DNA from 3 places in the Actinomadura sp. NPDC049382 genome. Region 3 is predicted to be linked to each of the others. Evidence: riboswitches for the same ligand, from Rfam matches in the RefSeq annotation. Region 3 holds a riboswitch; each other region holds the start of a gene.
The links. Region 3 has a riboswitch for thiamine pyrophosphate ahead of thiO (glycine oxidase ThiO). Riboswitches for the same ligand answer to the same signal wherever they lie in the genome.

Region 1 (4,930 bases), on a different contig from region 3:
CGCCGGCCAGATGCCGGATCTGGATGGAGATCAGCGGGTCGATCGGCTCGGTGACCAGCCCCTCGTCCAGGTGCGTCAGCAGCTCCGCGCGGGGCAGCCCGGAGGATGGAGCGGTCGGCTCGCCGGCGACGTCGCCCAGGTCGGCCACCGCCAGCGGCCCGCGGTTGTCGCTGATCACGCCGTCGATCGCGTCGAGGCCGCGCACGAGCGCCGCGCCCTCGTCCGGATCCCCCAGGTAGGTCATGTCCAGCGCCACCATGGGCGGGGCGCCGGGGAACGCGAACCGGCTGAACCAGACGGTCAGCTCGGGCGGCGCCGCGTCGGTGATCTGCCGGAAGACCTCGAACACCGCTCCGCCGCGCGCGTCCGGCCAGACCACCCTCCCGCCGTACAGGTGCGGCGCCGGATGCAGATCGAACTCCAGCGACGTGACCAGGGCGAAGTCGCCTCCGCCGCCTCTCAGCCCCCAGAACAGCTCGGCGTCGGACGCGCCGGTCACCCGGGCCCGGTTCCCGTCGGCGTCCACGATGTCGAAGGCGCGGACGCTGTCGGCGGCCCAGCCGTGCTTGCGGCCGAACCAGGAGAGCCCCCCGCCCAGCGTGTAGCCGGTCACGTTGACCACCGGTGAGCTGCCCGCCAGCCCGGTCAGGCCGTGGGGCCCGGCCTCCGCCAGCACCCGCCCCCAGCCGACCCCCGCGCCCACCTCGGCCACCCGTTCGGACGGGCGCACCCGCACCCCGTCCAGCCGGCCGGTGCGCAGCAGGATCACGCCCTCCACGTCACCCGAGGCGTCATGGCCGCCGGCCTGGGCGGTCACCGCCAGGCCCGACCGCCGCGCGTAGCGGACCAGCGCCGCCACGTCCTCGGCGTCCGCGGCCTCCACCACGGCCGCCACCGGCTGCTCGACCGTCAGGTTCCAGGCCCTGCGCGCCGCGTCGAAGCCGTCATCGCCCCGCCGCCACACCCGGCCCTTGACCGCTCCTCGCAGGTCGCCCCTCGTCATACCGGCCTCCTTCACCCGGACGCCCGGCCGCCGGCCCCCGGTCGCGGACCGGGACGTCCGTACGCCTTAGCTTGCTAGCAGGCTAGGATGCTAGCATCGCCGCCATGGGCGACGAGGACGTCAAGCAGTTCAACGTGTACCTGCCGATCGGGCTGATCAGGCAGGTCAAGCACCACGCGATCGAGACGGGCATGTCGTTGTCGGCCCTGGTCGCCGAGGCGCTGCGCCTCTACCTCGACGACGCCGGCGGCCGGGAGCGGCGCTCTTCCGGAAAGGAGTCCTGACATGGCGACCGAAGGGATCGAGGCGGTCTTCCTGGAGACCCGCAACTGGGGGAGGACCGCGGGCTTCTTCCAGGCGCTGGGGTTCGAGCTCGACGTGACCGCCGGCGACGGCTCCGGCGTGTTCCGCAACGGCGACGGGGCCTACGTCGTCGTCGTGGAGGTCCCCGAGGACCGGGAGCCGGGCGTGCAGATCGCGCTGAAGGTGCCGGACGCGGACCGGTTCGCCGCCGAACCGGGCGTCGAGGTGGTCACCCCGTTCGAGGACACTCACTACGGGACCCGGGAGATGACCGTCCGGGACCCCGACGGGCGCCTGTGGAGCCTGCAGGCCCCCAAGAACTGACCGGTCCGGGAACCCCTGAAGTGGTCAGGCCCCGGCGGTCGGGCCGGGGCCTGGGGTGGGGAACCTAGCCGGAACGGGGATGGCTGGTTCAGCGGACCTTCGGGACGTTGCCGAAGACGGGGGCCACTTGCGTCCAGCGGTGGAGCTGGCAGCCGTCCTGGCGGGTGAACTTCGTGTCGATCGGCTTGTCCTGCCAGGTGCCCTTGACCGTGGCGATCTCAGGGCCGCCGTAGATCTTGGTGCACATCTGGTCCTTGGGGACGGGCTTGAAGGGTTCCTTGGCCTTGGTCAGGGCCGCGCACGCGTCGGCGGCCTTCGGATGGGTACCGCCTGGAGGATCGCAGGTCAGCGTCCAGGTCTTGGCGGGGGCCTCCGCGGAGGCCCTGACGGTGATGGTGAGCGTGTCCGCCGGGGTGCCGGAGGGCTGCACGGACGTGGTGCCCGAAGGCTCCGCGGCGGGATTTCCGTTGGCCTGTTCGTCACCGCAGGCGGCCAGGGTCAGGAGCATGGCCACGCCGGGCGCGGCGAACAGGAGCGTCCGATACCGCATGCGTGATTCGACGCGGGGCCGGTTCGCGCGGTTCCATGGGGGGTGTGATGAATTTCGGGGAAGACGTACCGGCGGTCGGTGCCGCCGACGTCCCGCAGGACGGCTACCTGCTGGACGTCCGGGAGCAGGACGAGTGGGACGCCGGGCACGCGCCCGAGGCGGTCCACATCCCGATGCGGCAGCTGGGCGACCGGGCCGGGGAGGTCCCGCGCGACCGGGAGGTGTTCGTGATCTGCCGGTCCGGGGTGCGGTCGGCGCAGGTGACGGTGGCGCTCAACCAGGCGGGCTGGCTGGCCAAGAACGTCGACGGCGGGATGCAGAGCTGGGCGGAGGCCGGGCGGCCCATGGAGGGCGCCGGCGGCCGGCCGCCGTTCGTGGCGTGATCCGTACCGTATGCCCCCTTCTGGGGCGCGACGGGCGGTTGTACGATCAGGTCTGACCGATAACCGCGGGAGCTCGGGCCACAAGCCGGGCTGAGAGGGCGGCCAGCAGGGCGCCGCCGACCGCATGAACCTGTCCGGGTAATGCCGGCGTAGGGAGCGTGTCCCGTGACGTCCGACGTCGAACGGCGCCCTCAGGGCGAGCCGCCCGCCAACGAGGCCCCCTTCACCCTCGACGAGCCCGCCCCCAAGGTCCTCGGGTTCTGGGACCAGAGCGCCTTCTGGGCCAACCTCGGCGTCAGCCTGCTGGCCTTCTCCGGCGCCTACACCGTCCTCGCGCCGGACGCCGACGGCAGGCCGACCATCTCCATCATGGCGGGCATCGTCGCGATGGCCGTCGGGACGGCGCTCGGCGGGCTGATGCTCGGCCTCGCCGCCGTCCCCGGCGCCCGCACCGGGCAGCCCGCGATGGTGCTGCTGCGCGGCCTGTTCGGCGCCCGGCTGTCGTACGCGCCGACGGTCCTGAACATCGCGCAGCTCATCGGCTGGGGGACGTTCGAGCTGATCGTCATCGCGGACGCGGCCCGCGAGCTGTGGGACGGCGTGCCGCGCTGGGGCTACGTCGTCGCGGCCGGCGTGATCACGACCGTGCTGACGGTGTGGCCGCTCGGCTCGGTGCGGCTGCTGCGCCGGTACGTCACCGTCGCGGTGGGGATCGCGCTGGTCTACTTCTACGTGGAGCTCGTCCGGCAGCCGCTGCCCGACCTGTCGGAGGGCTCGTGGGGCGGCTTCTGGATCGGCGCGGACGCCGCGCTCGCGGTGTCGATCTCCTGGGTGCCGGTCGCCGCCGACTACACCCGGCACTCGCGGTCGGAGCGGGCGGCGTTCGGCGCGGCGTCCGTCGGCTACTCGGTCACGCAGATCATCGCCTACGTCCTCGGCCTGCTGGCGCTCGCGCTGGTCGCGGGCGACAGCACCAGGATCTTCGACCCGTTCCTCGGCGCCACGCTCGGCGTGGTCTTCTTCGCGATCTTCGTGCTGCGGGAGGCGGACCAGTCGTTCGCCGACACCTACTCCACCGCCGTGTCGATCCAGAACCTGTTCCCGCGCGCCGACCGCCGGGTGCTGAGCGTCGCGCTCGGCGCCGGCATCACCGTCCTCGCGCTCGTCCTGGACATCGGCGACTACGCGGGCTTCCTCACGCTGATCGGGTCGGTGTTCGTGCCGATGCTGGGCGTCCTCGCCGCCGACTTCTTCCTCGGCCGCCGCCGGACCTCGGGCAGTAAGGAGGCCGAGCTGGACGGGTGGGACGTGTCGCGGCGGGCGCCGTCCCGCTGGGGGATGATCGCGGCCTGGGCCGTCGGGTTCGCGGTCTACCAGCTGATCAACCCGGGCACGGTCGAGCACTGGGCGGGCTTCTGGCGGGACGTCCAGGAGGCGGTGCACTTCACGCCGCAGAGCTGGATGAGCGCCTCGCTGCTGTCGTTCCTGGTCGCGGGCGCGGCCGCGCTCCTCATCGGGAGGCTTACCAGGCGGTAGCCTTACCAGAAGGTAAGGTTCCCGTGGCAATTTTCGATGCAAGTTACCCGGCGCCGCGCCGGAGTCCGGTGGCACGATGACAGACGTGTACGAGCACGTCCACGATCCGATCGCGCGGGCCGTCATCGAGAGCGCCGCCGACGCGATCGTGGCGGTGGACCAGCGGCACCGGGTCACGGTGTGGAACCCGGCGGCCGAGCGCATGTTCGGCTGGAGCGCCGCGGAGATGATCGGGCGCGTCCCGCCGATCGTCCCGCACGAGCTGAAGGCCGAGCACAACGCCGTCCAGGAGCGGCTGCTCACCCGGCCCGCCGGGCCGGGCGACAGCGGGCAGATCTCGATCGCCACCCGCCGCTTCCACCGCGACGGCCGCCTCATCGACGTGCGCATCGACACGAGCCTGCTGCAGGACCCGGGCGGCACGCTGCTCGGCTGGGTGGGGGTGTACCACCCGGTCGAGGAGGACGAGATCGTCCAGCACCACATGACCGAGCGGGCCCGGCTCGTCCGGCGGCTGAACGACATCGTCGCCGACCTCAACGCCGAACTGGACCTGAACGTCGTCCTCGACCGGATCACCACCGCGCTGATCGAGCTGACCGGCGCCGACGCGGGCGGGTTCGTCCGGATCGAGGGCGAGCGGCTGCGGCTGGTCAGCATGACCGGGCTGCCCGAGCACATGCGCGACCGCACCGCCGAGCTGCGGTCGAGCCTCGTCGGGGAGCTGCTGCGGTCCGGCAAGACCGTCAAGCTCGCGACCGGCGCGCGGCGCCTCGGCGACCTGATCTGGTCCGAGCTGCCCGGCCTGCACACGATCGCGCTCGGCCTGTC
Region 2 (4,930 bases), on a different contig from region 3:
GGTATCCGGAGTTCGCGCAGTGGTGCGGCACCGAGCGCACCGCCGACTGGCACACCAGGTTCGGCGCGGTGGCCGTGGTGTACGGGCACCTGCACATTCCCCGGACGATCTGGACCGGCGGAATCCCGCACATCGAGGTGTCGGTCGGCTACCCGCGCGAATGGCGCAAATGGAGCGGCGCTCCGCGCGGGCCGCGCCGGATCCTGCCCGTCCCGGAGACGAGCTGACCGGCGAAGCGGCTACGTCCGGCCGGGCACCATGCCGGCGGCGGCGAGCGACAGCAGCCGCCCGGCGGCCTCCGGCTCCCGCTCGGTGACCGCCGCGATGGCGCCGGTCAGCCACAGGACGTCGGCGAACACCGCCTCCGGCGGCGTCTCCCCGGCCCGCTGCGCGCGGGCGAACAGCGCCTCGGCCGCCTCGCACATCGCCCGCCGCGAGGGCGCCGGCTCCGAGCGCTCGTCCCGCGGCGTGCTCTCGTCCCGCTGGGCGATCTCGTCCCGCTGTGCGATCTCGTTCCGCAACGTCACCTCGTCCCGCAGCGACGCGACGGCCGGGGCGGCCAGCCCCTGGTACGCCGCCACCTGCGCGGCGAAGGCGCGCAGCCAGGTCAGCAGCGCCTCGCCGGGCGCGGGGTCGGCCAGGAGCTCGCGGGCCCTCGCGGCCAGTTCCGCGTAGCCGTCGGCGAGCAGCGCCTCCAGCAGGTGCTGGCGGGTGGGGAAGTGGCGGTAGAGCGTCCCGATGCCGACGCCGGCCTGCCGGGCGACGGCCTCCAGGGACGCCCCGGCCCCGTCGCGCTCGAAGATCTCGCGGGCCGCGGCGAGCAGCCGCGCCCGGTTGCGGCGCACGTCGGCGCGCATCGCGCGCGCGGGGGCCTTCGGCGTGTCGTCGCTGGTCACGTGAGTGGTCGGTCCTTTCCCGGCGGGGACGGGCCTGCGGCGATTCGGGGGGATCCGCGGCTTTGGAACGGTCCCTTGATACTAGCCGCGCCGCGCACCCCGGGCCCCGCCGGGATGCGCGGGCCCGCCGCGGAACGGTCCGCGCCGGGCCCGCGCCGACCTGCGCTTACATCAGGACGGGCCGGGCGACAGGGGCAGCTGCACCCGCCCGCCGGCGGCCCGGAACTCCGCCGCCTTCTCGCGCATTCCCGCTTCGAGCGCGGCCTCGCCGTCCAGCCCGCGCTCGTCGGCGTACCGCCGGACGTCCCGGGTGATCTTCATCGAGCAGAAGTGCGGGCCGCACATCGAGCAGAAGTGCGCGGTCTTCGCCGGCGCCGCCGGCAGCGTCGCGTCGTGGAACGCGCGGGCGGTGTCCGGGTCGAGCGAGAGGTTGAACTGGTCCTCCCAGCGGAAGTCGAACCGCGCGTCCGACAGCGCGTCGTCCCACGCCTGCGCGCCCGGATGCCCTTTGGCCAGGTCGGCGGCGTGCGCCGCGATCTTGTAGGCGATGACGCCGGCCTTGACGTCCTCGCGGTCCGGCAGCCCGAGGTGCTCCTTCGGGGTGACGTAGCAGAGCATCGCCGTGCCGTGCCAGCCGATCATCGCGGCGCCGATCGCCGAGGTGATGTGGTCGTAGCCGGGCGCGATGTCGGTGGTCAGCGGCCCGAGCGTGTAGAACGGCGCGCCGTCGCACCACTCCTGCTGCCGGTCCACGTTCTCCTTGATCTTGTGCATCGGGACGTGGCCCGGCCCCTCGTTCATCACCTGGTTGCCGTACTCGGCCGCGATCCTCGTCAGCTCGCCCTGCGTGCGCAGCTCGGCGAACTGCGCCTCGTCGTTGGCGTCGGCGATGGAGCCGGGGCGCAGCCCGTCCCCGAGCGACCAGGTGACGTCGTAGGCGGCGAAGATCTCGCACAGCTCCCGGAAGCGGGTGTAGAGGAAGTTCTCCTCGTGGTGCGCCAGGCACCACGCCGCCATGATCGAGCCGCCCCGGGACACGATCCCGGTCTTGCGGCGCGCCGTCAGCGGCACGTACCGCAGCAGCACCCCGGCGTGGACGGTCATGTAGTCGACGCCCTGCTCGGCCTGCTCGACCACCGTGTCCCGGAAGACCTCCCAGGTCAGCTCCGCCGGGTCGCCGCCGACCTTCTCGACCGCCTGGTACAGCGGGACGGTTCCGACCGGGACCGGCGAGTTCCGCAGGATCCACTCCCGCGTGGTGTGGATGTCCCGCCCGGTCGACAGGTCCATGACCGTGTCGGCGCCCCACCGGGTCGCCCACGTCATCTTCTCGACCTCGTCCTCGATCGACGACGCCACCGCCGAGTTGCCGATGTTGGCGTTCACCTTCACCAGGAAGTTCCGGCCGATGACCATCGGCTCGGCCTCCGGGTGGTTGACGTTCGCGGGCAGCACAGCCCGCCCGGCCGCCAGCTCGTCCCGGACGAACTCCGGCCGCACCCCCTCCCGCAGGGCGGCGAACTCCATCTCCGGCGTGATCTCGCCGCGCGCCGCGTACGCGCGCTGCGTCACCGCTCCGCCGGTCGCGCGCCGCGGCCGCCGCGGCAGGACGTCCTCCCGGACGGGCGCCGCCTTCCGCCCGTCGTCCTCCGGCCGCACCGCCCGCCCCTCGTACGGGGCGGTGTCGCCGCGCTCGGCGATCCACGGCTCCCGCAGCGCGGGCAGCCCCCGGCGGACGTCCGTCCGCTGCTCCGGATCGGTGTACGGCCCTGACGTGTCGTACAGGACGACGACGTCGCCGTTGGTGAGCGGCACCTCCCGCATCGGGACCCGCACGTCCGGGCGCGAGCCCTGCAGGTAGGTCTTGCGGGCGGCTGGAACCACACGTTGTGTCATGACGACTCGATCTCTCCCTACGCCGGCATTACCCGGTCAGGTTCATGCGGTCAGCGGCCGTCTCAGCCGCTATCTCAGCCCGGTTCGCCGGACCCCCGCGATCTGTCGCCCCCGACGCTAACCCGGACGGCCCCCGTTGCCGCAACCGGCCGGGCCGGGGTAGAACGCGCCCGCGCGACGACTGAGAGGATCGGGGCATGATCGACTCTCACCAGGAGTTCGCGCTCACCCCGGTCGGCCGCGTCTCGTCCACGCTGACGGACCGGGCGTCGGCCCCCAAGCAGGGCGCCGAGGGCGCGCCCGAGGCGTGGCTGGTCTTCGAGCCGGCCGTGCTCCCGGCGCTGGACGGCCTCAGCCCGGGCGACCGGGTCTTCGTGCTGACCTGGCTGCACCTGTCGCCCCGCGACGTCCTGCGCGTGCACCCGCGCGACGACCCGTCCACCCCGATGCGCGGCGTGTTCGCCACCCGGTCCCCGGACCGCCCCAACCCGATCGGGCTCCACCCCGTGGAGATCCTGGAGGTGGAGGGCGGCCGCGTGCGCGTCCGCGACCTGGAGGCCCTGGACGGCACCCCGATCCTGGACGTCAAGCCGATCCTCGCCCGGGAAGCGGGCGCATAGCCCCGCCCCGCCAGGGGCGGTGTGCGCTGATCGCGGAGGTCGGGGAAGATGGACGGGTGGTGACGCTGCCCCGGTTGAACGCGACGGTCTCGGACGCCGTGCTCGCGGCGGTGCTCGCGGGGGTCGCGGCCGCCGCCGCGGTGGCCTGGCCCGGCGTCCGGGAACTGGACGCGGTCGGCGCGCTGCTGCTGGTCGCGGCGCACGCGCCGCTCGCGGTGATCAGGCGGTGGCCGGCGCCGGGGCTGGTGGCCCTGGTCGTGCTCGTGCTGCCCTACCACCTGGCCCAGTACCAGCACCACGCGCTCGTGCCCGCCGAGGTGATCGCGCTGTTCGCCTACGCGGTCCTCGGGCGCCGGGTGCGGGTCGTCCTCAGCGTCGTGGCGTTCCTGCTGGCCGTGTGCGTGATCGGGATGGCGATGCGGGCGGGCGGCAGCTCGGTCCGCGAGCAGGTCGCGGTCATCGAGGCCGTGGTGTCGGTGGTGATCGCCGTCCAGGTGTGGCGGGTGCACCGCGCGCGGCTCGCGACCATCACCGAGCGGGCCGAGCGGGCCGAGCGCACCCGCGAGGAGGAGGCGCGGCGGCGGGTCGCCGAGGAGCGGCTGCGGATCGCCCGCGATCTGCACGACCTCCTCGCGCACAGCATCACGCTGATCGGCGTGCAGGCGGGCGCGGCGGCCCACCTCGTGCGCGGCGACCGGCCGCTCGACCGGGCGGAGCTGGCCGACGCGCTCGGTTCGATCGCGGCCACCTGCCGCGACGCCCGCACCGAGCTGCGCGGCACCCTGCAGGTCCTGCGCGGCACCGACGTCGGCTCGTCCGGGGCGCTGCCCGGACCGGACGGCATCGCCGACCTCGTGCGGGCCGCGCGCGCCAGCGGGATCGACGTGGAGCTGTCGGACGGCGGCCTCGCGGCCGGGCTGCCGCCGGAGGTCGGCGTCGCCGCGTACCGGATCGTCCAGGAGGCCCTGACCAACATTGTCAAGCACGCCGCCGCGAAGCGCGCCACGGTGACCCTGGAGCGGGATGCCGGCGGCCTCCTCGTCCGGGTCGCCGACGACGGCCGCGGGCCCTCCGGGGCCGCGCCGGACGGCTTCGGCATCCTCGGGATGATCGAGCGGGCGCGCAGCGTCGGCGGCACGCTCGACGCGGGTCCGGGGGAGCGCGGCGGGTTCGTGGTCACGGCGGTCCTTCCGCTGGCCGACGCGGTCAGCCCGCGGTGACCGGCGCCGGGCCGGGCGGGCGCCGCGGCGGGGGCTTCGCCCCGCTCGACCCGTCCGCCGGGAACCTCCCGACTCGGCTGGCCGGTGCCGGAACGGTGCCGCCGGCGGGCACCCTCGGTTCAGGGGCCGGACGCCATCGGGGGCTTTCAACCCCTTACCGGTAGGGTCAGGATCAAGGGGACCAGGGGAGGCGAACGCGTCGGTGAGCACAGTGCGAGAGGCCCCGCAGGACCGGATATTCACGGTGCCCAACGTCCTCAGCATGGCGCGGCTGGTGGGCGTCCCGCTGTTCCTGTGG
Region 3 (4,930 bases):
CGGCGATCGCCGCCGGGTCCACCGGCGTGCCGGCGGCGATCACCCGCCGCGCCTGCACCAGGTCGCGGGGCCGGTCGACGGTGAGGATCGCGTCGAGCCGGTCGCCGGTCAGCCACGCCACCGCCCACTTCCGGCCGGACGGGTCGCCGCGGTGGACGAGCCGCTCGGACGCGACGTGGCTGCCCGCGTACTGCACCATGCGGCCGAACTGCTCGGACCAGAAGTAGGGGGCGGCGTCGTAGCGGGCGTCCGCGCCGAGGAGGGTCGCCGCGGCGGTCTCGGGGGCGTTGAGGGCGGTGTCCCAGTGCTCGACGAGGAGCCGGCGGCCGTAGCGCGCCGACCACCAGGCGGCGCAGTCGCCGACCGCCACGATGTCCGGGCGGAGGGCGCCGGGCTCCTCCTCGCCCTCGTAGACGCGGAACGCGCCGTCGGTGACCACGCCGCGCTCGACCAGCAGCCCGGAGCCCGCCAGCCAGGACACCTCCGGGCGGACGCCGACGCCGACCACGACCTCGTCGGCCTCGATCCGGCCGCCGCCGGCGAGGGCGAGGCCGCCGGGCTCGACCTCGGCGACCTTCACGCCGGTGCGCAGCTCGACGCCCGCCTCGGCGTACCAGGGGGCGGTCAGCGCGCCGACCTCGGGGCCGATCGCGTTGGCGAGGGGCGTGTCGGCGGCCTCCACGACGGTGACGCGGCAGCCCTTCTTCGCGGCGGTGGTCGCGACCTCGGCGCCGATCCAGCCCGCGCCGACGATCACGATCCGGGCGCCCCCGGTCAGCCGGGACCGCAGGTCGCGGGAGTCGCCGATGGTCCGCAGCACGTGCTGGCGGCCCTCCCCCGGCAGGGTGACGGGGGTGGCGCCGGTCGCGATGACCAGCCCGTCGAACGGCAGGTCGCCCGCGGTGGTGGCGAGCACCCCGCCGCGCCCCGGCGCGGCGGGCCGCAGCGCGGTCGCGCGCTCGCCGAGCAGCAGGTCGCAGCGCAGCGCGTCCCAGTCGGCGTCGACCGTCGTGTCGTCGGAGTCGCCCGCGAGGACGGCCTTCGACAGCGGCGGCCGGTCGTACGGCCGCTCACGCTCGGCCGACACGAGCGTCAGCGCGCCCTCGTACCCCTTGCTGCGCAGGGCTTCCACGGCGCGCACGCCGGCCAGCCCGCCACCCACGACGATGACCCTGTCCATGAAGGGCAGCCTAATGCGCCGCCGATTTCGGGTGGACACCTGTCCAGGAGTTGGGGGACGCGATCGAGGTCGTAAGGTAGGGAACAGGTAAAACGTGACAGAGCGCGGGAGTCCGGTGCGACCGGGCTGAGAGGGCGGCTGAGCGGGCCGCCGACCGCCGGACCTGATCCGGATCATGCCGGCGAAGGGAGCGCGCATGGAGATCGTGATCGTCGGGGCGGGGGTCATCGGCCTCGCCACCGCCTGGCGGACCGCCGCGGCGGCGGGCGGCGGGGTCACCCTGGTCGACCCGTCCCCCGCGAGCGGCGCCTCGTCGGTGGCGGCGGGCATGCTCACCCCCGTCAGCGAGCTGACCTACGGCGAGGAGCCGCTGCTGCGGCTCGGCCTCGCCTCCCGCGACCGCTACGGCGCCTTCGTCGCCGAACTGGAGGAACTGACCGGCCGCGGCACCGGCTACCGCACGGACGGGCTGCTGCAGGTCGCGTTCGACGCCGACGACCTGAAGTACCTCGACGACCTGCGCCGCTTCCAGGAGAGCCTCGGCATCCCCGCCGAGGCGCTGACCGGCCGGGAGAGCCGGCGGGCGGAGCCGATGCTCGCGCCCGGCGTGCGCGGCGGGCTGCTCGCCCCCTCCGACGGCTCCATCGACCCGCGCCGGCTCACCGCGGCCCTGCTCGCGGCCTGCGAGCGGACCGGCGTGCGGCTCGTCCGGCAGCGGGCCGCCCGGATCGTCGTGGAGGGCGACGCGGCGGCCGGAGTCGGGCTGGAGGACGGGACGGTGCTGCGCGCGGACAAGGTGCTGCTCGCCGCCGGTCCGTGGTCCGGCGACCTGGAGGGGCTGCCGCCCGGCAGCGTGCCGCCGGTCCGCCCCGTGAAGGGCCAGGTGATCCGGCTCCGCACCCGTGTCCCGTTCCTGCGCCGCACCACCCGCGGCCTGGTGAAGGGCTCGTCGGTGTACCTGGTGCCGCGCGCGGACGGCGAGATCGTCCTCGGCGCCACCCAGGAGGAGCTCGGCTTCGACACGCGGGTCACCGCGGGCGGCCTGTGGGAGCTGCTGCGCGACGCCCGCGAGCTGCTGCCCGGCATCACCGAGCTGGAGTTCGCCGAGGTCACCGCCGGGCTGCGGCCCGGCTCCCCGGACAACGCGCCGCTGATGGGGCCGTCCGCCCTCCCCGGCCTCCTCCTCGGCACCGGGCACTTCCGCAACGGCGTCCTGCTGGCCCCGGTCAGCGCCGACGTCCTGTCCGCCATGCTGCTGGACCGTCCCGTCCCCGAGGTCGCGGGGCCGTTCGCCCCGGACCGCTTCTCCGAGGTGCCGTCATGAAGGTGACCGTCAACGGCGAGCCGCGCGAGCTGGCCGAGGCCGCGAGCGTGGCCGAGGTGATCGCGTCGGTGACCGCCGCGCGGACCGGCGTGGCCGCCGCGCTGAACGACGAGGTCGTCCGCCGCTCCGCGTGGGAGACCACGCCGCTGCGCGACGGCGACCGGCTGGAAGTGCTGACCGCCGTCCAAGGAGGCTGAGGGTGCAGAAGGACACGCTGGTCATCGCGGGAGAGGAACTGGACTCGCGGCTGATCATGGGCACGGGCGGGGCGCCGAGCATGCACGTGCTGCGGGAGGCGCTGACCGCGTCCGGGACGGCGCTGACCACGGTCGCGATGCGGCGGGTCGACCCGTCCGCGCGGGGCTCGGTGCTGGACGTCCTCAAGGAGTGCGGCATCCGGGTGCTGCCGAACACGGCGGGCTGCTTCACCGCCGGGGAGGCCGTGCTCACCGCCAAGCTCGCCCGCGAGGCGCTCGGCACGGACTGGGTCAAGCTGGAGGTGATCGCGGACGAGCGCACGCTGCTGCCCGACCCGATCGAGCTGGTGGAGGCCGCCGAGCAGCTCGTCGACGACGGCTTCACCGTGCTGCCGTACACCAACGACGACCCGGTGCTGGCGCACCGGCTGGAGCAGCTCGGCTGCGCCGCGGTGATGCCGCTCGGCTCCCCGATCGGGTCCGGCCTCGGCATCCGCAACCCGCACAACATCGAGCTGATCGTCGAGCGGGCGACCGTCCCGGTGATCCTGGACGCCGGGCTCGGCACCGCGTCCGACGCCGCGCTGGCCATGGAGCTGGGCTGCGACGCCGTGCTGCTGGCGACCGCGGTCACCCGCGCACAGGACCCCGCCCGGATGGCCGCGGCGATGCGGTACGCGGTCGAGGCGGGGCGGCTCGCGCGGCTGGCCGGGCGCATCCCGAAGCGCCGCTACGCGCAGGCGTCCTCGCCGTTCGAGGGGCTCGCCACTTCGTAGCAGGGCTAAAGCGTCGCCTATAGAAGTATTCGCTGGACCTGAAACCTGCGCCTTACCAAACTGGGTCCGTTCACCCCGGACATGCCGCAACCTGGCACGTCATTTCGGTGTTCATGGAAACGACCCATACCTAAGGTGCGTGACATGCAACAGGAGAACACGGGTCGCGTCGACAAGCGCGCGGTCGCCGCCGCCACGATCACGGTGGTGCTGTGGGCGTCGGCGTTCGTCTCGATCCGCAGCGCCGGCGCCGAGTACGGGCCCGGCGCGCTCGCCCTCGGCCGCCTTCTGTCCGGGACGGTCGTCCTCGGCGTGCTCTGGGCGATCCGCCGAGAGGGGCTCCCGCCCAGGGCGGCCTGGCCCGGCATCGTCACCGCGGGCGTGCTGTGGTTCGGCGCCTACATGGTCGCGCTGAACTGGGGCGAGCAGCTCGTGGACGCGGGCACCGCCTCCCTCGTCGTCAACATCGGGCCCATCCTGATCGCGCTCCTCGGCGGCTGGCTGCTCAAGGAGGGGATCTCGCCCCGGCTGGTGGTCGGCATGGCCGTCTCGTTCGCCGGCGCCGCCGTCGTCGGGCTGTCGATGTCCGGGGAGGGCCGCGCGTCCGTCGGCGGGGTGCTGCTCTGCCTCGTCGCCGCCGTGACCTACGCGGCGGGCGTGGTGAGCCAGAAGCCCGCGCTGCGGCACGCCTCCGCCCTGCAGTTCACCACGTTCGCCTGCGGCATCGGCGCGCTCGCCTGCCTGCCGTTCGCCGGGCAGCTGGCCGAGCAGGCCGCCGACGCCCCCGCCGGCGCCACCCTCAACATGATCTACCTGGGCGTCTTCCCGACCGCGCTCGCGTTCACGACCTGGGGCTACGCGCTGGCCCGGACGTCCGCCGGGAAGATGGGCGCCACCACCTACGCCGTCCCCGCCCTCGTCGTCGCGATGTCGTGGCTGTTCCTCGGCGAGGTCCCCGGCCTGGTCACCCTCGCGGGCGGCCTGCTGTGCCTGGCCGGCGTGGCCGTCTCCCGCAGCCGGGCCCGCCGGCGCGCCACACCCGCCCCAGAGGCATCACCCCAGGGGCTCATGGATGCTCATACTCCCGGCTGATGAGTTCCACTTCCGTTCACCCGTAAACTCGCACCGATGGACATGACGGTCGCAGATCCACTCATCGGGCGGATGCTCGACGGGCGCTACCGCATCGAGTCCCGCATCGCGCGCGGCGGCATGGCCACGGTGTACCTGGCGCGGGACGTCCGCCTCGACCGCACCGTCGCGATCAAGGTGATGCACGCCGGGCTCGCCTCCGACGAGGACTTCGTCGCCCGCTTCATCGGCGAGGCGAAGGCCGCGGCGGCGCTGTCGCACCCGAACGTCGTCGCGATCTACGACCAGCGCACCGACGGCGAGCACGTCTTCCTGGTGATGGAGTACGTGCCGGGCCGCACCCTCCGCGAGGAGCTGACCG

Region 1: another riboswitch for thiamine pyrophosphate. It lies ahead of AB0K34_RS17025 (cytosine permease); the one in region 3 lies ahead of thiO (glycine oxidase ThiO).
Region 2: another riboswitch for thiamine pyrophosphate. It lies ahead of thiC (phosphomethylpyrimidine synthase ThiC); the one in region 3 lies ahead of thiO (glycine oxidase ThiO).

What each region holds. Positions count from the first base shown of each region.
Region 1 covers NZ_JBFARO010000023.1:55,347-60,276, forward strand. Annotated here, with positions in the region: gene AB0K34_RS17000 (FAD-binding oxidoreductase) at 1-1,003, opposite strand, end outside; gene AB0K34_RS17005 (ribbon-helix-helix protein, CopG family) at 1,108-1,287, shown strand; gene AB0K34_RS17010 (VOC family protein) at 1,289-1,630, shown strand; gene AB0K34_RS17015 (SSI family serine proteinase inhibitor) at 1,719-2,180, opposite strand; gene AB0K34_RS17020 (rhodanese-like domain-containing protein) at 2,228-2,563, shown strand; TPP riboswitch at 2,619-2,736, shown strand; gene AB0K34_RS17025 (cytosine permease) at 2,729-4,099, shown strand; gene AB0K34_RS17030 (PAS domain-containing protein) at 4,176-4,930, shown strand, end outside.
Region 2 covers NZ_JBFARO010000132.1:13,864-18,793, forward strand. Annotated here, with positions in the region: gene AB0K34_RS39405 (metallophosphoesterase) at 1-227, shown strand, start outside; gene AB0K34_RS39410 (TetR/AcrR family transcriptional regulator) at 240-896, opposite strand; gene thiC (phosphomethylpyrimidine synthase ThiC) at 1,068-2,792, opposite strand; TPP riboswitch at 2,788-2,901, opposite strand; gene tsaA (tRNA (N6-threonylcarbamoyladenosine(37)-N6)-methyltransferase TrmO) at 2,990-3,412, shown strand; gene AB0K34_RS39425 (sensor histidine kinase) at 3,469-4,632, shown strand; gene AB0K34_RS39430 (CDP-alcohol phosphatidyltransferase family protein) at 4,835-4,930, shown strand, end outside.
Region 3 covers NZ_JBFARO010000172.1:4,899-9,828, forward strand. Annotated here, with positions in the region: gene AB0K34_RS42970 (FAD-dependent oxidoreductase) at 1-1,180, opposite strand, end outside; TPP riboswitch at 1,275-1,387, shown strand; gene thiO (glycine oxidase ThiO) at 1,377-2,504, shown strand; gene thiS (sulfur carrier protein ThiS) at 2,501-2,701, shown strand; gene AB0K34_RS42985 (thiazole synthase) at 2,698-3,477, shown strand; gene AB0K34_RS42990 (DMT family transporter) at 3,622-4,569, shown strand; gene pknB (Stk1 family PASTA domain-containing Ser/Thr kinase) at 4,606-4,930, shown strand, end outside.